4 regions of the Chromobacterium sp. W521 genome follow, and region 4 is predicted to be linked to each of the others. Evidence: predicted binding sites of a transcription regulator. Region 4 holds the regulator's gene; each other region holds the start of a gene.
What was found. The regulator FNR, encoded in region 4, switches genes on or off when oxygen is low (the NO sensors DNR and NnrR bind a similar motif). The targets are predictions, from matches to a motif close to TTGATNNNNATCAA.
Positions count from the first base shown of each region.

Region 1 (7,233 bases), on a different contig from region 4:
GTCCTTGGACAGCGGCTGCCCGGCCAGACGCTGCAATTGCTCGCGCATCAGCGCCTGACGCGCAGGCTCCAGCTTTTTCAGCCGGCGGAAGGCGTTGACGATGCGGCTGGCCACTTGCGGATTGATCGCGTCCAGCGCCAGCACCTGATCGGCCAGGAAGCGGTAGCCGCTGCCGTCGGCGGCGTGGAACAAGGCCATATTGGCGCCAAAGGTGCCAATCAGCGCACGCGCCTTATTGGGGTTCTTCAAGGTGAAGGCAGGATGCTGCATCGCCGCCTGCACATGCTCCAGCGTGCCCGGCAGCTGGCTGCTGGCCACCAGCATGAAGAACTTGTCCATCACCAGGGCGTCACCCTGCCAGCGGGAGGCGAAAGCGGTGAAGCAATCGTCGCGTTCGGCGCCGTCGCGATCACGCAAGGCCAGCATCGCGCCCATCTGGTCGGTCATATTGTCCGCCTCCCGGCACTGCTTGGCGGCGGCTTCCGCCGGCCAGGCGTCGTCCAGGCGGTTCAACATGGCCAACGCGCGGTTTTTCAGATCGCGCTTGCCCGCGTCTTGCGGCTTGTAATCGCGGGTCTGGCTCAGCTCGTACGCCTCGCGCCACTCGCCGCGCAGCGCCTGCGCCAACTCGTCCAGCACGAAATCGCGTACCTGATGGATGCTTGCCGGATCGGCCTCCTCCACCATCTCCAGAATTTCCGCCTCGGAAGGCAGAGCCAGCATCAGAGCCTTGAACGCCGGATCGGCGACATGATCCTTAAGCACCGCGCGGAAAGCGGCGACAAAGGTCTCCGGCAGCTTCAGTTCGCCGCCGGCGGCCAGCGTCGCCAACAGCTGCTTGAACAGACGCTCGGCCAAGGTTTGACCGGCTTCCCAACGGCTGAAGCTGTCGCTGTCGTTGGCCATCAGGAAAGCCAGTTGGTCGTCGCGCCAATCGAAATCCAGCTTCACCGGCGCGGAGAAACCGCGCAGCAGCGAAGGCACCGGCTCGGCCGGCACGCCGACGAAGGTGAAGCTCTGCTCCGCCGCCTTGACGTCCAGCACGCGGGTGCCGCCCTGCGCTTCGGCTTCGCCCTCCAGCTGCAGCGGCAGGTCGGCGCCGTCGGCGCCCACCAGGCCCAAAGCCAGCGGGATGTGGAACGGCTGCTTCAGTTCTTGCCCCGGCGTGGGCGGGCAGGATTGACGCACATTCAACGTGTAGCTACGCGCCACGCTGTCGTAGCGGCCGCTGACGCTGAGCACCGGGGTGCCGGCCTGGCTGTACCACAAGCCGAACTGGCCCAGGTCCACGTCGTTGGCGTCGGCCATTGCCGCCCGGAAGTCGTCGCAGGTCACCGCCTGGCCGTCATGGCGCTTGAAATACAAGTCCATGCCCTTGCGGAAACCCGCTTCGCCCAGCAGAGTGTGATACATGCGCACCACTTCCGCGCCTTTTTCATACACCGTCATGGTGTAGAAATTGTTCATCTCGATATAGCTGTCCGGGCGGATGGGGTGGGATGTGGGGCCCGCGTCCTCGGGGAACTGGTGAGCCCGCAGGCCCTTGACGTCCTCGATGCGCTTGACCGCGCGGCTGCTCATGTCGGCGCCGAATTCCTGGTCGCGGAACACGGTCAGCCCTTCTTTCAGCGATAGCTGGAACCAGTCTCGGCAGGTCACGCGGTTGCCGGTCCAGTTGTGGAAGTATTCGTGGCCGATCACTCGCTCCACGCCTTGGAAGTCGGCGTCGGTGGCGGTGTCCTTGCGCGCCAGCACGTACTTGGTGTTGAAGACGTTGAGGCCCTTGTTCTCCATCGCCCCCATATTGAAGTCGCCGACGGCGACGATCATATAGATGTCCAGGTCGTATTCCAGGCCAAAGCGCTGCTCGTCCCACTTCATCGAGTGCTTCAGGGACTCCATCGCATGCTGGGTCTTGTCCTGATCGGCGGGTTCGGTCCAGATCTCCAGCGCCACTTCGCGGCCGCGCATGGTGACGAATTTGTCCTTCAGCGCCGTCAGTTTTCCGGCTACCAAGGCGAACAGATAAGACGGCTTCTTATACGGATCCACCCACTTCACCCAGTGGCGCTTTTTGTCCACCATGCCCTCGCCCACCTTGTTGCCGTTGGAGAGCAGCACCGGGAATTTGTGCTTGTCGGCCATGATGGTGGTGGTGAACTTGGCCATCACGTCGGGACGATCCAGATAATACGTGATCTTGCGGAAGCCCTCCGGTTCGCACTGGGTAAACAGATTGCCGTTGGACGCGTACAAACCCATCAGGCTGGTGTTGGCCGCCGGATCAATCTCGGTCTCCACTTCCAGGATGAAGCTGTCGGGCACGCCGCGCACGGTCAGTTGTTCGTCGGCCAGCGCGTAGCCGCTTTCGTCCAGACGCTCTCCGTCCAGCGTTACCGCCACCAGCGCGGCACTGCCGTCCAGCACCAGATCGTCCTGGCGCGCGGCCTTGTCATTACGGGTTACCACCAAGCGCGCGTGCACGCGGGTGGCGTCGTCTTCGATGTCGAAGCTCAGATCGACCCGGTCAATCAGAAAAGCGGGGGCTGCGTAGTCGTTGCGGTACTTGACTTGCGGCTGTTGAGCCATGTCTACGTCTCCTTCGATGCCGGCTGCGCCGGTCTTGGCTGGAGGGGAACGGCGCCTGGGAACGGCGCCGTCCCGATGAATGTTAGCGGCGCAGCCACCGGGCGCCGTCGTCCTGCAACAGCAACCGACAGGCGTCGGCAGGCGCGGCTTGCAGCTCCACTTGCGCGCTGATCAGTTCGTCGCGGCGGAACCAATGCAGTTTAAGCTTATCGCCCGGCTGATAACGCGCCAGCGCCTTGTCCAGATCCACCGCTTTGAGCTTGTCTATCGCCACGATCACGTCGCCCCCGGACAGGCCGGCGCGCTGCGCCACCCCGCCGTCGTAGACGTTGATCACGCGCACGCCCTGGGCCTCGGCCACCGCCTTGACGCCCAGGCTGGCCGGAGCCGGCTTGCCGTTCAACACCAGGCCGCCGCGATCGCCGGCGTTGGCGGCCGGCTCAAAGCGCAGTTCCACGCCCTGGGTAGCCAGCAGCTGGGCCAGCGGCAAGGGCTCGACGCCGCGCAATGCTTGATCGAAGAAGGCTTTGAGATCCAGGCCGGTAACGGCCTGCGCCTGTTTTTCCCACTCGTCCTCGGCCAAACCCTTGCCGTCGTCCAGCCACTTGCGCCACAGCGCCCGCATCACATCGTCCAGCGACTGACGGCCCTGGCTGTCGCGGCGTATGGTCAAGTCCAGCGCCAACGCGGCCAGCGCGCCCTTGGTGTAATAGCTGACGATGCTGTTGGGGCTGTTTTCGTCTTGCCGGTAATACTTGGTCCAGGCTTCGAAACTGGATTGCTCCAAGGTCTGCTTCAGGCGGCCGGCGCCGCGCTCCACGCCGCTGATGGTCTCCGCCAGCAGGCCCAGATAGCGCTTTTCATCGATCAGACCGCAGCGCACCAGGCTCAGGTCGTCGTAATAGGAAGTGATGCCCTCAAAGGCCCACAACAAACGGGTGTAGCCCTCCTGGTTCAGATCATAGGGCGTGAACGCCGCCGGCTTCATCCGCTTGACGTTCCAACTATGGAAGTATTCGTGGCTGATCAGACCCAACAGTTTCAGATAGCCGTCGCCGATCTCCTCAACGCCCTGTTGCGGCAAATCGTCGCGATTGGCCACCAGCGCGGTGGAAGCGCGATGCTCCAGACCGCCGTAGATGTCTTTGCCGACGAAAAGCATGAACACATAGCGTTCGAACGGAGCCGGCTCGCCAAACAATTTGATCTGGTATTCGCAAATTTTCTTGGTGTCGCGCGCCAAGCGCTTGAGGTCGGCGCGGAAACGACCGGAGACAACGAATTCGTGCGGTACGCCGCAGGCTTTGAAGCTGACTCGCTCGAAGGCGCCCAACTCCACAGGATGGTCGATCAACTCGTCGTAGGAAGCCGCCTGATAGCCGCCGAAGCCGGTTTTCTTGTCCGCGCCGCGCGCCGGCAGACTGGTCGCCACTTTCCAATCGGCGTAGGCCTTGCCTTCCGGCGGCAGGATCTCCACCGCGCAGGCCTCGTTTTCATAGCCGTCCACCGCCAGGAAAACGCTGCTGCCGTTATAGAAGCCGCGCTCCGCGTCCAGATACGCTCCGCGCACGGACAGATCAAACGCATAAACTTTATAGCGCAGAACCAGCACGCCCTTGACCGACGCGGCTTGCCAGCTGTTTTTTGTCAACTGGACCAGCTGCACCGCTTTTCCCGCGGATTCCGCGCGAATTTCCACAATATGCCTGGAGAACTCCCGGATCATGTAACTACCGGGAATCCAAGCCGGCAAGGAGAAAATCTGGCCGTTCTTTGCGGGTTTGGAAACGGTCAGGACGACCTCGAAAAGATGCGCCTCAGGGGCGCGGGGACATAGGGTGTAGCGGACGGAAACGGTCATGATCTGCCTGCAATCGTTGCAAAACCTTCTGATTTTAGCACTTGCCGCGGGTAAACGCTGCGTTTTATGACATCTTGATCCAGGTCAAGAAGGCTGGGCCGCCAGACAATACAATCTCGCCAGTAGCAACAGTATTTGCAAGAACTGTCACGCTCGCTTGAGACATAAATAAAGACAAATGGGAAAGCGACATCCCCGGCCGTCCAAACTGGCCCGATATGGGTAATTGATTTAGAATGCCGGGTTAACTAAATGGGGAAATTGCGCTGTCGCAATACGGGATGAACTGCTAATACAGACATCAGTACCGCTGCGATCTGGGTCAAGCGCTTGATTTTAATAAAAGTCGTTTTCCCTACGGCTTCGTCTGGATACAGTCACATCAGTACAGATTGGGACAGTCGCCCGGACTTCAAGCCGTCGATTAGATATGTCACGTTCTGAGTTAGCAACCTTGGAGAAAACCCTAAATGGAAACGCAATCCACTTATAACTATAAGGTGGTGCGCCAATTTGCCATCATGACCGTCGTGTGGGGCATTGTCGGCATGTTGGTGGGCGTCATCATTGCGGCCCAACTGGTCTGGCCCGATTTGAACTTCGGCCCCTGGTTCCACTTCGGCCGCCTGCGCCCGCTGCACACCAATGCGGTCATCTTCGCCTTCGGCGGCTGCGGTTTGTTCGCCACTTCCTACTACGTAGTGCAGCGTACCTGTAACGTCCGGCTGATCTCCGACAAGCTCGCCGCCTTCACCTTCTGGGGCTGGCAGCTGGTGATCGTGCTGGCCGCCATCACCTTGCCGCTGGGCCTGACCACCAGCAAGGAGTACGCCGAGCTGGAATGGCCGATCAAGCTCCTGATCGCGGTGATCTGGGTTGTTTACGCCATTGTTTTCTTCGGCACCATCGCCATCCGCAAGGTCAAGCACATCTACGTGGCCAACTGGTTCTACGGCGCCTTCATCCTGGCCGTGGCCCTGCTGCACATCGTCAACTCCGCCTTCGTGCCGGTGTCGCTGTGGAAATCCTACTCCGCCTACTCCGGCGCCGTGGACGCCATGGTGCAATGGTGGTACGGCCATAACGCCGTGGGCTTCTTCCTGACCGCCGCCTTCCTGGGCATGATGTACTACTTCATCCCGAAACAGGCTGGCCGTCCGGTTTACTCCTACCGCCTGTCCGTAGTGCACTTCTGGGCGCTGATCTTCACCTATATGTGGGCCGGCCCTCACCACCTGCACTACACCAGCCTGCCGGACTGGACCCAATCCGTAGGCATGGTGTTCTCCCTGGTGCTGCTGGCTCCGAGCTGGGGCGGCATGATCAACGGCATCATGACCCTGTCGGGCGCTTGGCATAAGCTGCGCACCGACCCGGTGCTGAAATTCCTGGTGGTATCGCTGTCCTTCTACGGCATGTCCACCTTCGAAGGCCCGATGATGTCGATCAAGACCGTCAACGCCTTGTCTCACTACACCGACTGGACCATCGGCCACGTGCACTCCGGCGCGCTGGGCTGGGTGGGCTTCATCACCATCGGTTCCATGTACTACCTGATTCCCCGCCTGTTCGGCCGCGAATCCATGTTCAGCCTGAAGCTGGTTGAAGCCCATTTCTGGCTCGCCACCGTCGGCGTGGTGCTGTACATCGCCGCATTGTGGATCTCCGGCGTGACCCAGGGCCTGATGTGGCGCGCGCTGAACCCGGACGGCACCCTGACCTACGCTTTCGTTGAGGCGGTCAAAGCCACCTATCCGTACCACTTCGTGCGTCTGCTTGGCGGCTTCCTGTACCTGCTCGGCATGTTCCTGATGGCCTACAACACCTTCCGCACCGTAACCGCGGGCCGTGCCGTAGACGCCAAGATTCCGGCCATCACCGCCCACGCTCATTGAGGCGCAAGGAAACATCATGGATAAGATACAAAAACTGATCGAAGAACACGTCGGCTATCTGATCGTGTTCACCCTGCTGGTCGTCAGCGTGGCCGGCCTGGTGGAAATCCTGCCGCTGGCCTTCCAGAAATCGACCACTCAGCCGGTGGCCGGCGTCAAGCCCTACACCGCCGTGCAGCTGGCTGGCCGCGACATCTACATCCGCGAAGGCTGCCACACCTGCCACACGCAGATGATCCGTCCGTTCCGCGCTGAAACCGAACGCTACGGCCATTACTCCGTGGCCGGCGAATCGGTTTACGACCACCCCTTCCTGTGGGGCTCCAAGCGCACCGGGCCGGACCTGGCCCGCGTAGGCGGCCGCTATTCCGACGAATGGCATCGCGTGCACCTGGTCAACCCGCGCGACGTGGTGCCTGAGTCCAATATGCCTGCCTTCCCGTGGCTGGCCAAGAATCTGGCCGACGCCGACAGCGTGCCGACCAAGATGAAGGCGCTGCGCCTGGTTGGCGTCCCATACACCGACAAAGACATCACCGAAGCCAAGGCTCAGGTGGAGGGCAAGTCGGAAATGGACGTGCTGGTCGCTTACCTGCAAGGCCTGGGCCTTGCCTTGAAGAACGTTCGTTAAGCCATGGACTGGGTAACCATCGGACGCTCGCTGTTCACGGTAGTGTGCTTTGCATTCTTCATCGTGGTGCTGGGCATCGCCTACAGCAAGCGCTCCAAGAACCGGTATGAGGACGCGGCCAACCTGCCCTTCCTCGACGACGACAAGGTGCAGGAAGCGGAACAAGACCAAGCTTCCAACGGAGCAAAAAAATGAGTGATTTCGTGAGCGAATTCTGGAACATCTGGATCACCGCGATCGTGCTGGGCGGCCTCGTA
Region 1 is NZ_JBRBAF010000004.1:141,262-148,494, reverse strand. It holds gene pepN (aminopeptidase N) at 1-2,589, opposite strand, end outside; gene ACUXV1_RS07200 (M61 family metallopeptidase) at 2,672-4,450, opposite strand; gene ccoN (cytochrome-c oxidase, cbb3-type subunit I) at 4,921-6,345, shown strand; gene ccoO (cytochrome-c oxidase, cbb3-type subunit II) at 6,362-6,976, shown strand; gene ACUXV1_RS07185 (cbb3-type cytochrome oxidase subunit 3) at 6,980-7,171, shown strand; gene ccoP (cytochrome-c oxidase, cbb3-type subunit III) at 7,168-7,233, shown strand, end outside.
Region 1: the regulator FNR is predicted to act here: its motif matches at 4,781-4,794, upstream of ccoN (cytochrome-c oxidase, cbb3-type subunit I).

Region 2 (7,233 bases), on a different contig from region 4:
GCCGAATCAGGACAGGAGTAGAATACCCGGCATGAAACGTCTTTTCTTGTGGGCCGCCATGGCCCTGAGCTTGTCCGCTTGCAGCGCGTTGCAACAACTGGGCGCGCCCATCAGTTCGCATCCTTCCTCTCCGGCCAAGGGCCGGCAGCAGACGGCTCCGGCGCCCACCGCCAAGTCGGACGCTTTGTTGCGTGAGGCCAACCGTTTGGCAGACAAGGTCAAGAGCGGCGAACTGACCAGGCTGGCGGCTGCTGATCAGTTGGGCGCATTCCGGCTCAAGGCAGTGGGGTCCAACCCCGTCGACGACAACACCTTCGCCATGTACCGCTATCTGACGGTGGAGCGCGAGGCGGGGCGCATTGATCAGGATACGTTCCGAGCCAAGATGGATGAGCGTTTGCGGGAGTGGATGAGGCGCTGGCCCAAGATGAATCCCAAGCCGGCGGATCCCGCGTTCACTAACTTCCTGCTCAAACTCTACGGCTTGCCGGCCTTGGGAGCTTGAACATGGGCAAGAAAGCCAAGCCGGACGCTGCCGGCTGTCCCTGCGGACTGGGCGGCGATTACGCGGCCTGTTGCGGCCGTTACCTGAGCGAGGGCGGCGAGCCTGCGCCCACGGCGGTGGCCTTGATGCGTTCGCGCTATACCGCTTACGCGCGCGGCGACGAGGCGTATCTGCTGGCGAGCTGGCATCCCAGTACCCGGCCGCAGGCGCTGGACCTGGCCGCGGATGCAGGCGTGGTCAAATGGCTGGGCCTGGAGGTGCTGGCGACAGAGGCCGGCGGCGAGGCCGACGCCGAAGGGTGGGTGGAGTTTACCGCGCGCTATAAAGTGAGCGGCAAGGCCGAGCGCATGCGCGAGCGCAGCCGCTTTGCGCGCGAGGACGGCCGCTGGTTCTACGTGTCCGGCGAGTTGAGCTGAACTCGGTTCAGGCGGCGGATGTCGGCAGCAGGCTTTCGATCACGCGCTCCAGCGCCGCCGGCTTGACGTAGGGGGCGAAACGCCCGCGGATGCGCCCCTCGCCATCGATCAGAAACTTGGTGAAATTCCATTTGATGCGCCGGCTGCCCAGTAGACCAGGCTTGGCGGCGGCGAGATAGCGCCATAGCGGATGCGCATCCGCTCCATTGACATCAATCTTGGCGGACAAGGCGAAACTGACGCCAAAGTTCTTTTGACAGAACTGACCGATGGCGGAGGCGTTCCCCGGTTCTTGGCCGCCGAACTGATTGCAGGGAAAGCCGATGATTTCGAGGCCTTGATCGCGGTGGCGCTGGTACAGTTGTTCCAGGCCTGCCAATTGCGAGGTGAAGCCGCATTCGCTGGCGGTGTTGACCAACAGCAGCACTTTGCCGCGATAGTTCGCCAGCGGCAACGTCGGTCCGTTTAAAGTCTCAATGGAAAAATCATATATGTCCGGCATGTTTCCGCCCTTCGCCAAAGCGAAGATCATGGCAAGAAACCGGAAGAAGAGCAATTGAGCAGGGAGATAAAAAAAGGGGCGCAACGGCAAGGGGGAACCGCTACGCCCCAAGAAGAAATCAATTGCTGTACAAGGGCCGACCAACCGGGAAAGTCAGCTAACCCTCTGTTTATCCTAGAACATTAAGGTGAAATTGCGAGGACGGATTTGGCGTTGTTTAAATGACAAAGGGATGGCCAGGCCATCCCTTTTTTGCAGGTGGGAAGCGGTTCAGGGGCGCGGAAGCGTCACGCCCACCTGGCCCATGTATTTGCCGGCGCGGTCACTGTAGGACACGTCGCAAATTTCATCGGATTCAAAGAACAGCACCTGGGCCACGCCCTCGTTGGCGTAGATTTTGGCCGGTAGCGGCGTGGTGTTGGAGAACTCCAGGGTTACGTAGCCTTCCCATTCCGGCTCGAACGGGGTGACGTTGACGATGATGCCGCAACGGGCGTAAGTGGACTTGCCCAGGCATACGGTCAACACCGAGCGCGGAATGCGGAAATATTCGACGGTGCGAGCCAGCGCGAAGCTGTTGGGCGGGATGATGCAATAGCCCTTGCCGGAGACTTCCACGAAGGAGTTGGGGTCGAAGTTTTTAGGATCGACGATGGTGCTGTTGATATTGGTGAATACCTTGAATTCGTCGGCGCAGCGGATATCGTAGCCGTAGCTGGAGGTGCCGTAGGAGATCACCTTCTGGCCATCCACCATCTTGATCTGGTTGGCCTCGAAGGGTTCGATCATGTTGTACTCGTCCGCCATCCGGCGAATCCATTTGTCCGATTTGATGCTCATTGTCTTTGGCCCGTAGCTTGTCGATTGATTGTCCGCGATTTTAACCGCAAGCGCTGTGGGCGGCTATCGATAATCCAAGGCTGATCCGGATAGGACAATGCTATTGATGCAGGTCAAGCAGCGCGGGAATTGCCGCGGTTGGCCGATATTCGCGTGGTTTGGCTGGATATACTAATGCAAACCATTCTCGTTATTGATCGGATCATCATGTTGACTTTGGATGTATTTCCCGCTGGCCGCCACGGCGTGGTCGACCGTCTGGAGCTGGCCGAAGAGGCCATGCGTCGCGTCGCCGCCTTCGGTCTGACGCCGGGGTGCCGTTTTTATTTGCGCCGGGCGGCGCCCTTGGGCGGACCTTTGTTGCTGGATGTCGGCGCCACCCGCTTCCTGCTGCGGCGCAGTCTGGCGCGTTTCATCGTGGCGAGGGTGGAAGCATGAAGCGTTTCGCCCTGATCGGCTTGCCGAACACCGGCAAGTCCACTTTATTCAACCGCCTAACCGGCATGTCCCAGCGCGTTGGCAACTGGCCGGGCCTGACCATAGAACTGAGCAGCGCGCGGGTGTTGCTGGGCGGCCACATGGTGGAGTTGGTGGATTTGCCCGGCGTTCATGATTTAACCGGCTATTCCGACGATGAGGCGGTGGTGCGCGACGTGTTGCTGGCCAGCGCTTTCGACGGCGCCATCCTAGTGCTCAACGCCAGCCAGTTGGACCGGCAATTGCCGCTGGCTTTGCAGGTGTTGGCCAGCGGTCTCAATTGCCAGCTTGTGCTGAATATGGCGGACGAGGCCAAGGCATTGGGCGTGAGCCTGGACGTGGAGCGTTTGTCGGAACGTCTGGGCGCGCCGGTATCGCTGGTGTCGGCCAGACATATGCAAGGCTGGCCGCCGCTGATGGCGAGTTTGAACCGGCTGGCCAACGACGACGCTCCAGCCGCGAGAGCCATGCTGGACGCGGTACCGGATACCCAGGCGGCGATGGCGGAGGCCAAACACTTGCTGGACGGCTGCTGGGCCTTGCCGCCGATGCTGCCGGCGAGGCTGACCGAAAAGATCGACCACTGGCTGATGCATCCGTGGCTGGGTTTGCCGCTGTTCTTCGCATTGATGGCGCTGTTGTTCAATCTGACTTATCAGATCGGCACGCCTTTGCAGGAGCTGGCCGGGGCCGGGCTGGACTGGGTCAAGGAGCAGGCGCTGGCGCCCTTGCTCGCGCCGTTGCCTGAGATTGTGCAGAGCCTGGCGCTGGACGGGATCTGGCAGGGCGTGTCGACGGTGCTGACCTTCGCGCCCATTTTGCTGGTGTTCTTCGTACTGATGGCGATGGTGGAGGATTCCGGCTATCTGGCGCGCGCCGCCTATCTGACCGATGCCTTTATGGCTCGATTGGGGCTGGATGGCCGCGGCTTCGTGATGCAGTTGATGGGGTTTGGCTGCAATGTGCCGGCCATCCTGGGCACCCGGGTGATGCGAGAGCGCAAGCAGCGGCTGCTGACCATGCTGGTGATTCCATTCTCGTTGTGCTCGGCGCGACTGCAGGTGGTGGTGTTTTTCGCCGGATTGCTGTTCACGGCGGCGCAGGCGCCGTGGGTGTTGATGGGGCTTTATCTGATGAGCTTCGCCGTCGCGGTGTTCACCGCTTGGGTGTTCAAGCGTCGCTACGCCGGGGGCGAGGCCTTCTTGCTGGAAGTGCCGCCGTATCGGCTGCCCGGCTTGAGCCATTTGCTTGGCCGGGCGGTGGGCGAGGTGCGGGCCTTCCTGCAGCTGGCTTCCAGCTTCATCCTGTTGGGGGTGGTGTTGGTCTGGTTGCTGACTCATGTGCCGGCCGGCGATGGCAAGACGCTGGCCGACGTCTTGGGCAGCCTGTTGGCCCCAGTGTTGGACCCGATCGGCATTCGCCACGAGCTGGCGGCGGCCTTGTTGTTCGGTTTCATCGCCAAGGAAATTCTGCTGGGCAGCCTGGCTGTGATCTACGGGGTGTCGGAGGCGGGTCTGGGCGCTGTCCTGCTGCAACATCTGGACTGGCGTTCGGCGATGAGCTTCCTGATCTTCACCTTGATCTACGTGCCTTGCCTGTCCACGGTGGCGGCGATGTACCGCGAGTCGCGCAGCAAGTCCTATACCGCGATGGCGGTGGCGTGGTCGGTGGGCCTGGCCTGGCTGTTGTCGTTCGTGTTTTACCAAGCCAGCGTGCATCTGTGGCCTTGAGGGCTTAGAATGAATGGCTTGCGAATTCCGTTCGCGCCGGCGGATAGCCGGCGTCATTGAACTACAACAAGAGGTCGTTATGCAAGGTGATCCCAAAACCATCGAGTTGCTGAACGAACTGCTGGCGGAAGAACTATCCGCCGCGGACCAGTATTTCATCCACGCCGAGATGTACAAGGACTTCGGCCTGCACAAGCTGTTCGAGCGCATCGACCATGAACGCGAGGACGAGCTGTCGCACGCGCGGGTGCTGATCGCGCGCACCCTGTTCTTGCAAGGCAAGCCCAATGTGGCCAAGCGCGTGCCCATCGTGGTGGGGGAGAACGTGCGGGCGATGCTGGCCAGCGATCTGGAAGTGGAGTACCGCGTCGGCAATCTGCTGAAAAAAGTAGTCGCCCACTGCGAGAGCGTGAAGGACTACGTGACGCGTCAGGAACTGATGGTGTTGCTGGAAGAGACCGAGAACGATCACGCCCACTGGCTGGAGCAGCAGCTGCGTCTGATCGATATGGTGGGCGAACAGAACTACATTCAGTCACAAATGTAAGCGCAGGGTATGTTGACCTTGAGACGGCCGCCTTTCGAGCGGCCGTTTGTTTTGCCGCCGCCGCGCGGGTTTTGACATGGCGCAGCATGGCCGGGCCCGTCTCCGTCTATCATCGTCGGCAGATAAATTTGCCGGAGGGCGCGATGTCGCTGGATCTATCCGTTTCCTGGCTGGGCATGAAGATGTCCAGCCCCTTGTTCAACGCTTCCGGCGTCTATTGCCGCACGCGGGAGGAACTGGAGCGGGTGCGCCGTTCCGCCGCCGGCGCGGTGCTGACCAAGAGTTGCACGCTGGAAGCGCGCGCCGGCAATCCCGAGCCGCGTTACCGACGCACCGCGCTGGGCAGCATCAATTCCATGGGCCTTCCCAACGAGGGCTACCGCTATTATCTGGACTACGCCCAGGCTTACGACGACCCCAAGCCGCTGTTCCTGTCCGTGTCCGGCATGACGCTGGACGATACTCTGACCATTCTGGCCGAGCTGGCGGCGCTCAAGCTGCCTTGCCTGCCCGAGGTCAACCTGTCCTGCCCCAATCTGCCGGGCAAGCCGCAGTTGGGCTATGACTTCGCCGCCAGCGCCGAGGCCCTGGAGGCGATCAGCCGTGGCTATGCTCGGCCGTTCGGCGTCAAGCTGCCGCCGTATTTCGATCCGGCGCATTTCGCCGCCATGGCCGCGGTGTTGAACGCTTTCCCGCTGTTGCGCTTCGTCACCTGCATCAACTCGGTGGGCAACGGCCTGGTGATAGACCTGGACAGCGAGTCCGCGGTGATCAAGCCCAAGGGCGGCTTGGGCGGGCTGGGCGGCGATTATGTTTTGCCGACGGCGCTGGCCAATGTGCGCGAGTTCGCCGTGCTGCTGACGGACAAGCATGTGATCGGCTGCGGAGGCGTGAAGAGCGGAGCCGAGGCATTCATGCATATCCTGGCCGGCGCCACCGCCGTGCAGGTGGGAACCTGCCTGCACGAGGAGGGCGTCGGCGCCTTCGACCGCATTGAGGCGGAACTGGCCGCCATCATGCAGGCCAAGGGCTATCGGCGGCTGGAGGACTTCCGCGGGCGTCTGAAGACGCTGTGAGCACATGAAAAAAGCCCGGAGAGTCCGGGCTTTTTCTAAGGACCTGTTTACGATCGCGCGACGCAGCGGATCGTCAACACCTCCTTAGCGGGTGATCGGCTTGTAGCGGATACGTTTGGGCTTGGCGGCTTCCTCGCCCAGGCGCTTCTTCTTGTCGGCTTCGTATTCCTGATAGTTGCCGTCGAAGAAGGTCCATTGCGACTCGCCTTCCGCCGCCAGAATATGGGTGGCGATGCGGTCCAGGAACCAGCGGTCGTGCGAGATCACGAACACGGTGCCGGCGTATTCCAGCAAGGCGTCTTCCAGCGCCCGCAAGGTTTCCACGTCAAGGTCGTTCGACGGTTCGTCCAGCAGCAGCACGTTGCCGCCCTTGAGCAGGGTTTTGGCCAGGTGCAGGCGGCCGCGTTCGCCGCCGGAGAGCATGCCCACTTTCTTCTGCTGGTCGGCTCCCTTGAAGTTGAAGCGGCCGAGATAGGCGCGGCTGGACATCTCGAATTTGCCGACGGTGAGGATGTCGGCGCCGGCGGCCACGTCCTCGAACACGGTCTTGTCGCCGTCCAGGCCCTCGCGGGTCTGCTCGACAAAGGCCATCTGCACGGTCTGGCCGATGCTGACTTCGCCGCTGTCCGGCTGTTCTTTGCCGGCGATCATCTTGAACAAGGTCGATTTACCCGCGCCGTTGGGGCCGATGATGCCGACGATGGCGCCCGGCGGAGCCTTGAAGCTCAGGTTGTCGATCAGCAGGCGGTCGCCGAAGCCCTTGGACACGCCTTTGAACTCGATGACTTCATTGCCCAGGCGCTCGGCCACGGGGATGAAGATTTCCTGGGTCTCGTTGCGTTTTTGAGTTTCGTAGCTGGACAGCTCTTCGAAACGGGCCAAACGCGCCTTGGACTTGGCTTGGCGGCCTTTCGGGTTCTGACGCACCCATTCCAGCTCCTGCTTCATCGCCTTCATGCGGGCGCCTTCGCTCTTGGCTTCCTGCGCCAGGCGGGCTTCCTTTTGTTCCAGCCAGCTGGAGTAATTGCCTTTCCACGGAATGCCTTCGCCGCGGTCCAGTTCCAGAATCCACTCGGCGGCGTTGTCCAGGAAGTAGCGGTCGTGGGTGACGGCCACCACGGTGCCGGGGAAGCGCACCAG
Region 2 is NZ_JBRBAF010000011.1:111,032-118,264, forward strand. It holds gene ACUXV1_RS18030 (hypothetical protein) at 32-505, shown strand; gene ACUXV1_RS18035 (YchJ family protein) at 508-921, shown strand; gene ACUXV1_RS18040 (glutathione peroxidase) at 929-1,423, opposite strand; gene dcd (dCTP deaminase) at 1,694-2,263, opposite strand; gene ACUXV1_RS18050 (FeoA family protein) at 2,438-2,701, shown strand; gene feoB (ferrous iron transport protein B) at 2,698-4,470, shown strand; gene bfr (bacterioferritin) at 4,550-5,017, shown strand; gene ACUXV1_RS18065 (dihydroorotate oxidase) at 5,161-6,093, shown strand; gene ettA (energy-dependent translational throttle protein EttA) at 6,178-7,233, opposite strand, start outside.
Region 2: the regulator FNR is predicted to act here: its motif matches at 2,367-2,380, upstream of ACUXV1_RS18050 (FeoA family protein).

Region 3 (7,233 bases), on a different contig from region 4:
GCGAACTTGATCGGATAGGTGGGGGATCTGCGCGGCGATGTGTTCGGCGTAGAGTTGGTCTTCCTCGTCGTAGATCACGAACTTCAGCCCGGTCTCCTCGAACTTGAAATCCATGCCGTGGTTTTCGATCAACTCCTGATGCAGGGCTGGATACAGCGCGTTGGAGGCCAGCGCGAAATTGAAGAAGGACTCCGGCAGGATGTGCGGGGTGCTGGCGTCCACGGCGATGGCGGCGCCGGCCGCCTCGCGCTTGTTTTTGGCCGAGGTCATGCGGAAGAAAATCACGCCGCAGCCCAGGCCCACCGATTCGCCGATCGCCCACAGGCCGCCGGCGGAGGCGCGCGAAGCGTTGCCGGGGCGCTTGGCGTCGATCAGCGCGATTTTCAGGTCTTTGCGTTTGGACAGCTGGTAGGCGCAAGAGGCGCCGATCACGCCGCCGCCGGCAATCACGATGTCGTATTGTCTGCTCATGGTCAGGCCTCTTCGGTTTCGGTTTGGAAGGCGGAGAAGGGCAAGGGGTCCAGCGGGAAGCGCGGCCGGATCCAGCCCACGTCCGCCTTGCCGGTGTGCTCGCGCAGGCGGTCGCTGCAATAGCCGACGCACATCTTGCCCTGGCAGTCGCCCATGCTGACGCGGGTGCGCATCTTCAGGCTGATCAAGTCCTGCACCCCTTGTTCCAGCGCGGAGTCGATATCCTTGCGCAGGGCGTTCTCGCAGCGGCAGATCACCGTGTCTTCCCGCGGCAGCGTCAACTGGCCGCTGCCGCGCTGAGTAAAGCTGTCGATGCCCACGCGGAAGCGCAGCACCGCCTTCAACTCCGTCAGATAGCGCTGACGATTTTTCTCGGCCAGTTCGGCGCTGATCGCGCCACTTTGTTTGAGCATGGACTGGGCGGCGATACGGCCGCTCAGCATGGCGGCTTCGCCGCCGCGCAGGCCGCCGATGTCGCCGGCCAGATGGATGTGGGCTTCGCTGCTCTGTTGCCAGCCGTTGATTTCCGGTTTGAGGAAGCCGTCGGCGTCGTAAGCGTGGCGCAGGCACATTTGCTGCGTGAGTTGGGTGCGCGGAATGAAGCCGTAGCCCACCGCCAGGGTTTCGGTGGCCAGGCTGACCGCGCGGTTCAGATCCGGCGTCCAGTTGTCGTCGTACGGCGCGACGGTGACTTCCTGCACCTCTTGCTGGCCGCTTGCCTCCACCACGCCCCAGCCGTAGTGCAGCGGCACGCCGTGGCGTTTCAGGTAAGCCAGCATGCTCAGGCCGTCCAGGAACAGCTGCGGCTTGTTGAGCATGGCCAGGGTTTCCTTGGCGATGCGGCCAAAGGAGCTGGCCTCGTAGACGCCTTGGACTTCTGCGCCGGTGCGGTGCAATTGACAGGCCACAAGCGGTAGCAAGGGGCCGGTGCCTACAATGGTGGTGCGGCCCAGCGGCTTGACCACGCCGCTTTTGATCTGCAATTGCAGCCCGCCCAGCATGATCACGCCGGGCAGGGTCCAGCCTGGAAAGGGCACGCTGCGCTCATGGCAGCCGGCGGACAGCAGCAATTGCTCAAAGTCGATCTTCTCGACCTTTTCTTGTTCATTCAACGCGTACAGCCATTGGCCGGCTTCGCCGCCGACGATGCGGGTGTTCAGTTTGACTTCTACCGCGTGGCTGACCTTGGCGAACTCCGAGTGCAGAGCTTGCATGGCGTCGCGGTAGCGTTCGCCCAGGTAGTCCAGGGTCACGCCTTGACGCAAGGGGCCGCGGTAAACCACGCCGCCCAGACGCGAGGCTTCGTCTATCAGCGTGCAGGGCTGGCCATGGTTGACCAGCTCGATGGCGGCGGCCATGCCGGCGGGGCCGCCGCCGACGATGATGGGGCGCATGCTCATTGCAGGCCCTCCAGTTCAATGCGGTTGGCCGCGGTCTCCACGGTCATGCCGGCTTGCACCACTGTCTGGCAGGCGCGGCGTTTGTAGCGGCCGTCGATGCGCACCAGGCAGCAGTGGCATACCCCCATGCCGCAGTAGGAACCCATGGTTTGCTGGCTGTCGTTGCGGCTGACGCGGCGCAAGCCAACGGCGTTGAGCACGCTGAGTACGGTCTCGCCCTGCGCGGCGACGACGGTGTTGCCATTGATGTTAATGGCGATTTGATCTGCATTCAATTTCTGAATGTCATATTTTCTGTCTAAATTTGGCATCGAAATAGCTCGTTCTGGTTCTGCTGACACGAAAGAGGTGCCGGAGAGTGGACAGTCTTTTCCGGCTGCGAGCGATTTTGTCGCGTCTGATTTTAGTCAGACAATCAGACTATATGGCGTCTGCCGTAGTCTAACTATGATGAATCGCTTTTAAATTGTCGCAGCATTGTTATCGCATTGTATGGATACAGGCAATGTACAGATTTCTGTAATCAGATGTATACAGATTGGCTGCGTCAGTGAGTGCGGCAAGAGGGTGGTCTATTTGTTTTTAATTAAAAAACAAATAGTTGTGTGGGTTTTGCGTGTTGTTAAACCGTTGGAATAATATGTTTTTCTGTTATTTTAATGCGTATAGCATTTTCAAAACTGTACATTAATTGATTATAATCAAATGGCTTGAAAAATGATGTCAATATCATTATTTTAGTCATTGGATATAGTGTGCTTCAGGACTTTTTTGTTTGAAACCAAGCCCTTGCGGAATTTTTCCAGGTGGGTTTCAGGGCCGCTTGCGCGCATTGCGGCCGGTTTCGCTCTGGTGCTCCTGATACCAGGCCTCCAGAGCCTCTTCCGCGTTCAGAATGTGCTGTCGCAAGAAGGCTGCGGCGCTGATTGCATCCTTGCGACGGCACAATTCGAGCATTTCGCTATGTTCGCGGTGGGCGCGGTCGCTGAAATTGGTCAGCAGAATCTGCATCCGCGTGTAGCGGTCGGTGCGGTTGTGAAGCTGCTCTATCAGCGCCAGGGTTTGCGGCCGGTTGGCCGCCTGATAAAGCGCTAGGTGGAAGCGTGAATTCAGGATGCCCCAGGCGCCGACATCCCGTCGGCGCAGCGCTTCTTCAAATTGCGTCAGCAGCGCCCCGGCCGCATCCAGATCCGCCTGAGTCTGCCGCGGCACGGCCTCCAGCAACATATCGCATTCCAGCAGCACTCTTACCCGCAGCAACTCCATCACTTCCGGCAGCGACAGTTGGGCGATCACCGCGCCGCGCCGCTCGGTAATCGCCACCAAGCCCTCTGCCTCCAGTTGCCGCAGCGCCTCTCGCAGCGGCACCCGGCTGACGCCAAGTTCCTTGGACAGCGCTTCCTGGCGCAGTTGAGTGCCGGCCGGCCATTCTCCCAGCAAGATGCGCTGGCGCAGTGTGTCGGTCGTGGTGGCGGTGAGGGTTTGGCGCGGGGCGGTGGTTCGAGGCATGGCGGTGTCGACGGTTGGAATCCTCAAATTATCACAGGCGCGGAGTGGGCCGGCAATGGCAAGGCAAGGGCGGCTTGATTGCGGCCGGCTTTGATCTTTGTAGGTTCTGTTTACGGATTGGTGTGTATTTTTGTATTCAAATATTGATGATTTTTTGCATGGTTATCACGATTTTCCATGATATCAAACATGCTGCAATGCAAGATGATAAAAAGCAACAAAACATAAAGCAATGATTTTATTGAATAAAAAATCTAATTTAATGTAAATCAATGCTTTCTCTACGCTGGCGCATCTCCATCTTGAACTGTAAAAATTGTATTCAAAAAATGACGGGGTTAGAGTGGCCACATCACATGCGAGGAGCAAGAACATGGCGGTGCGCGAATTCGAATGTCTGGATGGGCATACCTGCGGCAACCCCGTAAGGCTGGTAGTGAACGGCGGCCCGAAGTTGGAAGGCGAGACGCAAGCGGAGCGGCGCTTGGACTTCATTCGTCGCTATGACTGGATACGCACCGGCTTGATGTTCGAGCCGCGCGGCCATGCGCAGATGTCCGGCGCCTTCCTGTATCCGTCGACGCGGGCGGATTGCGATATCGCGGTGCTGTACATCGAGACCAGCGGCTGTCTGCCGATGTGCGGCCACGGCACCATAGGCGTGGTCACCATGGCGCTGGAACACGGGCTGGTGAGGCCGGCCGAGCCCGGGGTGTTGAACCTGGACACGCCAGCGGGCAAGGTGGCGGCTCAATATCGGATGGAGGGCGGCAAGGTCGCCGCGGTAACGCTGACCAATGTGCCGTCTTTTCTCTATTTGCGCGACGTGGAGGCGGAGGTGTCGGCGTTGGGCCGCTTGCGAGTGGATATCGCCTACGGCGGCAACTTCTATCCCATTGTCGAGGCGCAGCCGGGCTACCGCGACATGGCGGATTATTCGCCGGCGCAACTGGTGGAGATGGGGCGTGAACTGCGCGAATACCTGAACCGGCATTACGACATCGTCCACCCGTTGGACCCGAATATCAGCGGCGTCCGTCATTGCCTGTGGACCGGCGCGCCCAAGAACGCCGGCTCCAGCGCGGCCAACGCCGTGCTGTACGGCGAGTCGGCGCTAGACCGCTCTCCATGCGGCACCGGCACTTCGGCGCGGCTGGCGCAGCGGCATGCGCGCGGCCTGCTCGCCGTTGGTGAAAGCTTCGTCCACGAGAGCATTATCGGCAGCCAGTTCGTTGGCCGAGTGCTGGCGGAGACCCAGGTTGGAGATTACCCGGCAATCGTGCCTTCGGTGCAGGGCTGGGCGCGCTTCACAGCGTACAACCGCATCCTGTTGGACGACGCCGATCCCTATGTTCATGGCTTCGAGGTGGCCTGAGCATGAGCGAGCGAGTCATTGTCGTCGGCGCCGGCATCGTGGGCATCGCCACGGCCTTGCAATTGCGGCTGGCCGGCCTGGATGTGTTGTTGCTGGACCGCGGCGAGCCGGCGCGGGAAACCAGCTACGGCAACGCCGGCGCGCTGGCGGTCAGTGATGTGATCCCGCTGGCCGAGCCCGGCGTCTGGCGGCGGTTGCCTGGCTGGCTGCTGGACCCGCTGGGGCCGCTGGCGGTGCGCTGGCGTTATCTGCCGACGCTGGCGCCGTGGCTGGCGCGTTTTGCGCTGGCCAGCCGGCCGGCGCGGGTGGCTTCGCTGACCCGCGCGCTGGCGGCCTTGTTGAACCGAGCCGCCGCCGACTACGCGCCGCTGGTGGCGCGGGCCGGCCTGGACGGCATGTGGCGGCGGCACGGCGCGCTGACCTTGTACCGCGATGCGGCCGAACTTGAACGGGCCTTGCCGGCTTGGCGACGCAAGGCCGAGCACGGCGTGGCCTGGCAGACGCTGGATCAGGCTGCCGTTCAGGATTGCGAGCCGGCGCTGCGGGATGGATGGGCGCGCGCGGTCAAGGTGGCGGCCTGGTCCCATGTCGACGATCCCTATCTATTTAGCCGAGGCCTGCTCGATGCCTTCGTCGCCGTCGGCGGCGTTTTCGAACAAGCGGAAGCGGCCGCCTTGAGCGAGCGCGGCGGCAAGGTGGACGGCGTGGTCTGCGCCGACGGCCGCATGCTGGCTGCCGGGCAGGTGATCGTCGCCGCCGGCATTTGGAGCGACCGTTTCACCCGCCAGTGCCGCTACCGGGTGCCGCTGGAAAGCGAACGCGGCTATCACGTCAACTTGCCCAAGGCCGGCGTGGCCTTGCGTCATTTCATCCAGTGCGCCAGCGAAAGCTTTGTGATTCTGCCGCTGGCCGACGGCGGGCTGCGGCTGGCGGGCACCGTGGAGCTGGCGCACCGCGACGCAGCGCCGGATTGGCGGCGCGCCGAGATCCTGCTGGACAAAGCGCGCGGCATCGTCGGCGATTTCTCCACCGAGGACATGACGTTGTGGATGGGCAACCGGCCGTCGCTGCCTGACACCGTGCCGGTGATCGGCCCCGCGCCGGATCGCGCCGGCCTGTATTTCGCCTTCGGTCACGGCCACCTGGGCCTTACGCTGGCCGCCACCACCGGCGCGCTGCTGCGCGACATGGTGTTGCAGCGTCCCAGCGGCCTGGATTTGCATCCGTACCGCCTGGCGCGTTTTTAGCGCCGCGGCCCCATCGCGACGCTGGAGTGAGCCGCGCGGCTTCCGTCCACCCTCAAGCACAAAGGAAACACCCTATGCAACAACAAGGCATTCTGGTCCCCATCGTTACACCGTTCGACCGCGACGGCCGCCTGGATTTGGCGGCGCTGCGGCAACTGGTCGAGCGCTTCATCGAACAAGGCGTCGCCGGCATCGTCGCCTGCGGCACCACCGGCGAATACTACGCCTTGGACGAAGGCGAGCGCAGCCAAGTGCTGGAGTGCGTGGCCAAGGCGGGCAAGGGCCGGTTGCGCTTGATCGCCGGCGCCAACGACCTGTCCACCCGCGGCGCGATAGCGCGCGCGCGTCAGGCGGCGGAGCTGGGTTACGAGGCGCTGATGCTGGCGCCGCCGGCTTATAGCCTGCCGGATCAGGCCGGCATCATCGCTCACTTCAAGGCGGTGGCCGCCGCCAGCGCGCTGCCCATCATTCTCTATAACTTTCCGGCCCGCGCCGGCGTCTCCATCGACGTCGCCAGCGTGATTGAGTTGAGCCGCGTGCCCAATATCGTCGGCATCAAGGAAAGCAGCGGCGATTTCAGCCGCGCCCTGGCGCTGATTCAGGCGCGGCTGCCGGATTTCGAAGTGATCTGCGGTTGCGACGACCAGGCGGCGGATTTCCTGTTTTGGGGCGTGCGCAGTTGGATCAGCGGCGCGGCCAATGTCTTCCCCGGCGAGCAGGTGGCGATGTTGAACGCCGCCAAGGCCGAAGACTGGACGCGAGTGCGCGCGCTGATGGCGGCGATGTATCCGGCGATCCAGGCGATGGAGTCCGGCGGTTACAACCAGAAGGCCAAACTGGGCGTGCGCCGTCACGGCGTCGACGCCGGAGATGTGCGTCTGCCCTTGCTGCCCTTGCCGGGCGCGGAAGCCAAGGCTTTTCTCGACGCGCTGGCCGCGTTTGATCGCTAACGGGAGAACGAGATGCCATTAAGCAAGGAAGCAGTATTCGAGAGCGCCCGCGCAGGGCGCTTATGGGCCGGCTTGCTGATCCCCGGACATGAGGGCAGGGGGGCGCGGCTGGACAATATGACGCCGATGGACAATAGCTTGATCGGCCATGTCGCCGCCGGCGACGCCGTCGACGTCGACGCCGCGGTGGCGGCGGCGCGCGCATGCTTCGAGTCCGGCGAATGGTCGCGCCGGCCGCCGGCCGAGCGCAAGCAGGCGATGCAACGGTGGGTGGCGTTGTT
Region 3 is NZ_JBRBAF010000006.1:163,987-171,219, forward strand. It holds gene hcnC (cyanide-forming glycine dehydrogenase subunit HcnC) at 1-471, opposite strand, end outside; gene ACUXV1_RS11155 (FAD/NAD(P)-dependent oxidoreductase) at 474-1,871, opposite strand; gene ACUXV1_RS11160 ((2Fe-2S)-binding protein) at 1,868-2,146, opposite strand; gene ACUXV1_RS11165 (GntR family transcriptional regulator) at 2,685-3,380, opposite strand; gene ACUXV1_RS11170 (4-hydroxyproline epimerase) at 3,754-4,755, shown strand; gene ACUXV1_RS11175 (NAD(P)/FAD-dependent oxidoreductase) at 4,758-6,002, shown strand; gene dapA (4-hydroxy-tetrahydrodipicolinate synthase) at 6,077-6,952, shown strand; gene ACUXV1_RS11185 (aldehyde dehydrogenase) at 6,965-7,233, shown strand, end outside.
Region 3: the regulator FNR is predicted to act here: its motif matches at 3,640-3,653, upstream of ACUXV1_RS11170 (4-hydroxyproline epimerase).

Region 4 (7,233 bases):
CCGCCGCCAAGCTGTGGCCGGACGACGCCGGACTGCGCGCGGTCGCCCGCTCCATCGTCGCCGAGATCCACTCCGGCTTCTCCGCCCTGCGCGAACACCTGGCGATGAATCTGACGCTGCGCCATATCAATTACCAAAGCACGCCGGCGGTGGAGTTCGATATCGCCCGCATCATCTCGCTATGGGAAGAGCATCTGCCGCGCCATCAGGCCAACGGCGAATTCATCTTCGGCGGCTTCAGCATCGCCGACGCCTTCTTCGCGCCGATCGCCACCCGCTTTCACACTTACAACGTCAAATTGCCTGAGCAGTCTCAGGCTTACGTCAACCGCCTGCTGGCTTTGCCGGCCATGCGGGAGTGGTATGATGCCGCCCAGGCGGAAGGTCAGCGCGGCCAATAGCGTCCGATGTAGCAATTAGAGTGGAAGGACGCGCCATAACTCATTAGAATGGCGCGTTTTTTTATCATTTTTACGCGTAGAAGGATAGTTTCATGACCACCCCGTTCATCATCGGCGTTGCAGGCGGCAGCGGCAGCGGTAAAACCACGGTGACCAATCAAGTGCTGGAAACCATTGGCTCCGAGATGGCGGCTGTGATCATTCAAGACTATTACTACCGCGATCAGAGCCATCTGACCTTCGAACAGCGGCTGGCCACCAACTACGACCACCCGCAAGCCTTCGATTGGCCGCTGCTGATCGAGCACATCGACGATCTACGCAATGGCCGCGCCATCGAAATGCCGGTCTACGACTTCGCCAACCACACCCGCGCCGAGGAAACCATTACCATCCAGCCGGCGCCGGTCATCGTCATCGAGGGCCTGTTCCCGCTGTACGACGCCGCGCTGCGCGACATGATGTCCTTGAAAATCTTCGTCGACACTGATTCCGACGTGCGCTTCATCCGCCGTCTCAAGCGCGACATCACCGAGCGCGGCCGCACCACCGATAGCGTAATCGAGCAATACCTGACCACGGTGCGTCCGATGCACAACCAGTTCATCGAACCGACCAAGCGCTTCGCCGACGTGATTCTGCCTCACGGCGCCAATGATCCGGCGGTGGATATTATCACCACCAAGGTGGCCAGCCTGATGGTACGCTAAGAGCGGGTAACAAAACCCCTGATGCTGCGTTGCGCCGACTTGTCGTACTCAAGTACTGCCTGCGTCGGCGCGCCTTGCCTCAGGTGCTCTACGAGCTTTTGCGAACCGCTCAGACTTAATGCGGCGGCGTCCGCGCCGCCGTCTTCCGCCCGCTCTTCCCAGCGGGGGCCAAGCACAGGAGTACTCCATGCACACAATCAAACCGCGCAATCCGCACGCTTGCGCGCCCATCATGAAAAAAGGCGGCGCCCACGGGCGGAGCCGCTCCGGACAGCGCCAGGCCGGACGCCAGGCCATATTGGCCGAACTGGATCTTGATCTGGACTGGAACGAAGCGGACGCCTACCCGCCGCAGGCGCAAGCCGCTGCCGACGATGAGCCGGCGGTTTTTGGCGACGTTAAAAACAAAGAGCCGCGCATTGCGCGGCTCTTTGTTTTTAACGGTGCCCTGCCAGCGGCTACGCCCCCGACTTCAACTGCAGCAAATCCCAGCGGTTGCCATACAAATCCTCGAACACCACCACGGTGCCGTATTCCTCCTCCCGCGGCTGCTCGCTGAAGCTCACCCCCGCCGCCGCCATGCGGCGGTAATCGCGCCAGAAGTCGTCGGTATGCAGGAAGAAACCGACGCGACCGCCGGTTTGCGCGCCCACGACGGCTTGCTGCCGCGCATTGCTCGCCTTGGCCAGCAACAGCGCACACTCGCTCGCCCCGGGCGGCGCCACGCGCACCCAGCGCTTGTCCTCGCCCTGACGCTCATCCTCCAGCAGCACAAAACCCAGCTTGTCCACATACCAGGCGATGGCCTCGTCGTAATCGGCCACCACCAAGGCGACCGAACCCAAAAACTGTTTCATCTCACGCTCCAAACAAAAACGGCGTCCCCAAGGACGCCGTGACGCGCTGAGCCCGCTCAAGCCCCAAGAGCCAAGCCGACAGCGCTTACTTGCCGATATGCGGCGCCAGCATGTGCAGCAGTTGCGCCAGCACTTTCGGATTGGCGGCGACGATATCGCCGGACTCCAGCCAGCCCTGCTCGCCGGACAAATCGGTAACGATGCCGCCCGCTTCCTGCACGATCAGGCTGCCCGCCGCGATGTCCCAGGGCTTGAGATTCAGCTCCCAGAAGCCTTCCACGCGGCCGCAGGCCACATTGCACAGGTCCAGCGAGGCCGCGCCTTCGCGACGCACGCCAGCGCTCTTGGCCAGCACGTCCTTGAGCATGCCCAGGTATTGGTCGATATAGCTTTGGTCGGACACCGGGAAGCCGGTGGCGATCACGCACTCATTCATCATGAAGCGCTTGGATACGCGGATGCGGCGATCATTGAGGAAGGCGCCGACCCCGCGCGAGGCGGTGAACAGATCGTTGCGGTTGGGGTCGAAGACCACGGCTTGCTGCACCTGGCCCTTGTGCGCCAGCGCGATGGAAATCGCGTACTGCGGGTGGCCATGCAGGAAGTTGGTAGTGCCGTCGATGGGATCGATGATCCACTCGTATTCCGACGAACCGATGCCTTTCGCGCCGGACTCTTCTGCTAGAATCGCGTGCTTGGGATAAGCTTCCAGAATGGAAGCGATGATGGACTCTTCCGCGGCGCGGTCCACTTCGGTCACGAAGTCATTGTGTTTCTTGCGCTCTACGCGCACCGCGTCGAGATTCAGCGACGCGCGCTGGATGACACTGCCGGCGCGGCGAGCGGCTTTCACCGCGACATTGAGCATCGGATGCATTGACGGCCTCTACACTTTCAACCATGACAAACGTCCGCCACATGACGCGACGTCTGCTAGTAACAATCTGGGTTAAGGAACAAGAAAAACCCGGCGCAATCGGGCAAGGCGGCATGCCTGCCCATCCGGCAAGCGCTGGCCTTGCGCGCAAAACGGCGCGCGGGCTTTTTCGATAAGCCGGCTATTTTAATGTGAAACTGCTGATGAATAAACCCCAAGTACCTGATTTTCTGAAAAACATTCGCGTGGTGTTGGCTCGCCCCAACCACCCCGGCAATATCGGCTCCGCCGCCCGGGCAATGAAGACCATGGGCCTGAGCCGGCTCTATCTGGTTGAACCCAAAGTGTTTCCCAGCGACGAAGCCAATACGCTGGCCTCCGGGGCGGTGGATCTTCTCGAACACGCCACCGTGGTGCCCAGCCTGGCCGAGGCGCTGCAAGACGTCACCATCGCCTGCGCGCTGACCAGCCGCCGCCGCGAGCTGACCACCCCGCTGTCCACCCCACGCCAAACCACGCCTGAACTAGTGGCCCGCGCCCGCGACGGCGAACAAGTGGCCCTGGTGTTCGGCAACGAAACCTTCGGCCTGTCGATCGAAGAAGTCGAGCAGTGCAACCGTCTGGTCACCATCCCCGGCAATCCGGACTACTTCTCGCTGAATCTGGCGATGGCGGTGCAGGTCATGACCTACGAGCTGTTCAGTCACACCGGCGTGGACGTCGATTATCTGCGCGCCGACAGCGACGCGGCGGCGCTGGGCGAGGTGGAGGGCTTCTGCGGCCATCTGGAACAGACCATGGACAAGATCGGCTACTTCCGCCGCCGCAACAGCGAGCGGATGATGCGCCGGATGCGCACCCTGTTCAACCGCGCCGGCATGCTGCGCGAGGAGATCGACATCCTGCGCGGCTTCCTCAAACAGGTGCAGCGCGCTGCCGACGGCGAAGTCCGTCGCGACGCGCCCGGACCGAATGGCGAATAGGCCGCCATTCACCCTGCCCTACGCGCATCCGGCGGTGCGCGATCTGGCTTTTCTTCTCACCGCGCCCTCCCCCTGGAAAAGCGGCGCGGACATTCCGCCGCACCGGCTGCTGGGCCCCGACGGCCCGGCGCTGCTGCAAGCGCTGGACGCTCATCCCGACGAGCTGCGGCACTGGCTGGCGCGCCAGCCCACCCGCCGCCTGGGTCATTACGCCGAGCGCTTGCTGTCGTTCTGGTTCCGCTTGGCGCCGCACATCGAACTAGTCGCCAGCAATCTGCCTGTGCGCGGTCCAGACGGCCGCACCGTCGGAGAATTCGACTTCCTTTTGCGCCTGGACGGCCAACCGCTGCATCTGGAAGCCGCCAGCAAGTTCTACCTGCAGCTGGGCCGCAGCGCCGATACGCTGACCGGTCCCAGCCTGCGCGACGCCTGGGCGCTGAAAGCCCATAAGCTGCAGACCCAACTGCGTCTATCCCGCCACCCCGCGGCGCAAGCGACGCTGCCGGAAGGCTTTGCCGGCTGCGCGGTCGGCGCCCGGCTCAGCGGCTGGCTGTTCCACGCTCAAGACACCTCGCCGGAACCGCCGCCCGGCGCCCTGCCGCTATACGGGCAATACTGGCCGCTGCGCGGCGACTGGCCTGCGTTGAACGCGGACTCCCGCTGGGCCTGGCTGCCCAGGCTCAGTTGGCTGGCGCCTGCGCGCCTCTCGCGGGAACACACCGCCGATGCGGCGGAACTGCGCGCGCGGCTGGAACAGGCAGAGGCACCGCAATTGCTTGCCGAACTGCAACCCGGCCCGGACGGCGACTGGCATGAAGTGGCGCGAGGCTTCGCCGTTCCGCCGGGATGGCCTCAAGAAGCGCCGTTGTCGCGCTTGTTGCGGCAAATCGCGGACTGCGCGCCGCCGCAATGAAAAAGGCAAGCCTCATGGCTTGCCTAAGAGGCTGTTCATAATCTGCTGCGCTTCGTGATACGCCCCACGGTGAGTACCGCTTCGAAATGCTCATGTACCACTTGACCATTCCGCTTTCTCAGCGGTTTTCGCCTTGTCTCGCTCTTGCTCGCTAGATTTTGAACTGGCTCTAAGAACCTGTTTACGATCCGCTTTCTCAGCCGTTTTCGCCTGACCTCCTCTTGTATCGCGAGATCATAAACACGCCTTGCGTCTTTCGAGGCTCCGCAGAAGCGGCGGGATCAATGACCGTTGGCGTGAGCGCAGCCGGAAATCAGCGCCTTCAACTCATCCACCATCACCAACTGGATGTGCTTGTGATCGACCGTGATCCAGCCTTGCTGCTGGAACTTGGACAACGTGCGGCTGACGGTTTCCAGTTTCAAACCCAGGAAGCTGCCGATTTCCTCGCGGCTCATGCGCAGGATGAAATCATTGGCGGCGAAGCCGCGAGTGGACAGACGCTGGGACAAATTGAGCAGGAAGGCGGCCAGGCGTTCTTCCGCCTTCATGTTGCCCAATAGCAACATTACATTTTGATCGCGAACGATCTCGCGGCTCATCAGTCGGTAGAAGTGGTGCTGCAAGGTGGGAATTTCGCGGCCCAGGCTCTCCATGCGGCTGAACGGCAACTCGCACACCTCGCTGTCCTCCAGCGCGATGGCGTCGCAACCGTGAACATTGGCGGAAATACCGTCCAAGCCCATTAGTTCGCCGGACATGTGAAAGCCGGTCACCTGCTCGCGGCCGTCCTGACTGGCCACGCTGGTCTTGAAGAAGCCGGTGCGCACCGCGAACAGCGAGCGGAAGCCCTCGCCGCTGCGGAACAGGTACTCGCCGCGCTTCAAACGGCGGCTTTGACGGATCACTGCGTCAAGCTGGGTCAGTTCCTCGCGGTTGAGCCCCACTGGCAGACAGAGTTCCTTCAGGCTGCAGTTGGAGCAGGAGACCTTCAGGTTATGCAAAGAGATATGGTTCTGATCGGACATGGCATGTTTAGTACAAGCTTGCGACGAAGCTTGACCCTTATCAAAGCGAAATTCGCAGGATTTCCGCAAATTTACCAGTCCACCAGAGGTTTTGCCATCCAAATACGACATGAAGACCACCCACCCATTTTCTCCTGCCCATTTTGAATTCGACCGCGCTCTGATTGAACGCCTCGACGGGACAGGTCCTAGATATACGTCATACCCGACAGCAGATCGCTTTACGCCGGGTTTTGCCGAAAGAGACTACATCCACTGGCTACGGCAGCGCAGCATCGGCGCCAACCGGAAACCTTTATCATTGTACGCTCATATACCTTTTTGCAACACTATCTGCTACTACTGCGGTTGCAACAAGATCATCACCAAGGATAGCGGCAAAGCCGACTTGTATCTGGACTACCTGGAAAAGGAAGTCCAGATGGTCGCCTCCTGTCTGGGGCGCCGAGAGCAGGTGATACAGCTGCATTTCGGCGGCGGCACCCCGACTTTCCTGTCCGACGCGCAACTGGAACGATTGATGACCTTGCTCAAGACTCATTTCGAGTTCTTGAAGGAGGGGGAGTATTCCATAGAAATAGACCCGCGCAAAGTCAGTGCGGCTACAATTTTCAAGCTGGCCGAATTAGGCTTCAACCGCATCAGCGTCGGCATTCAGGACTTCGAGCCCGCGGTGCAGCAGGCGGTGAACCGCGTGCAGTCCGAAGCGGAAACTCTAGAGGTGATCCAGGCGGCGCGCGACGCCGGCTTCAAATCCGTCAGCGTCGACCTGATCTACGGCCTGCCCTTGCAGACCCGTGAATCGGTGCGTCGCACGCTGGACAAAGTGATCGCCATAGGACCGGACCGGCTGGCGCTGTACAACTACGCCCATTTGCCCACCGTGTTCATGCCGCAACGCCGCATCAACGAGGCCGATCTGCCGTCGCCGGAAACCAAGCTGGACATCCTGCAGGACTCGGTGCAACGCCTGGCCGACGCCGGCTATGTGTTCATCGGCATGGATCACTTCGCCAAGCCGGACGACGAACTGGCCTCCGCCTTGCGCCAGGGCCGGCTGCAGCGCAATTTCCAGGGTTATTCCACGCATGCGGACTGCGACATGATTGGCCTTGGCGTGTCCTCCATCGGCAAGGTCGGCCCCTGCTACAGTCAGAGCGCCAAAGATCTGGACAGCTACTACGCGGCGCTGGACAGCGGCCATCTGCCGGTGCTGCGCGGGCTGACGCTGGACAATGACGACATCCTGCGCCGCAGCATCATCCAGGGTCTGATGTGCCGTTTCTCGCTGTCCGTGGAAGCGCTGGAGGAAATTCACGGCATCAACTTCGCCGAGTACTTTGCGGAAGAGTTGCCGCAGATCCGCGAATATCAGCAACTGGGGCTGCTGTCCTTCGACGGCGACTTCATCATGGTGGAACCCAAGGGCCGTCTCCTGATCCGCAATATCGCGATGATCTTCGA
Region 4 is NZ_JBRBAF010000005.1:18,391-25,623, forward strand. It holds gene ACUXV1_RS08580 (glutathione S-transferase family protein) at 1-401, shown strand, start outside; gene udk (uridine kinase) at 494-1,111, shown strand; gene ACUXV1_RS08590 (VOC family protein) at 1,570-1,968, opposite strand; gene ACUXV1_RS08595 (inositol monophosphatase family protein) at 2,054-2,845, opposite strand; gene ACUXV1_RS08600 (RNA methyltransferase) at 3,049-3,828, shown strand; gene ACUXV1_RS08605 (DUF1853 family protein) at 3,818-4,741, shown strand; gene fnr (fumarate/nitrate reduction transcriptional regulator Fnr) at 5,023-5,769, opposite strand; gene hemN (oxygen-independent coproporphyrinogen III oxidase) at 5,879-7,233, shown strand, end outside.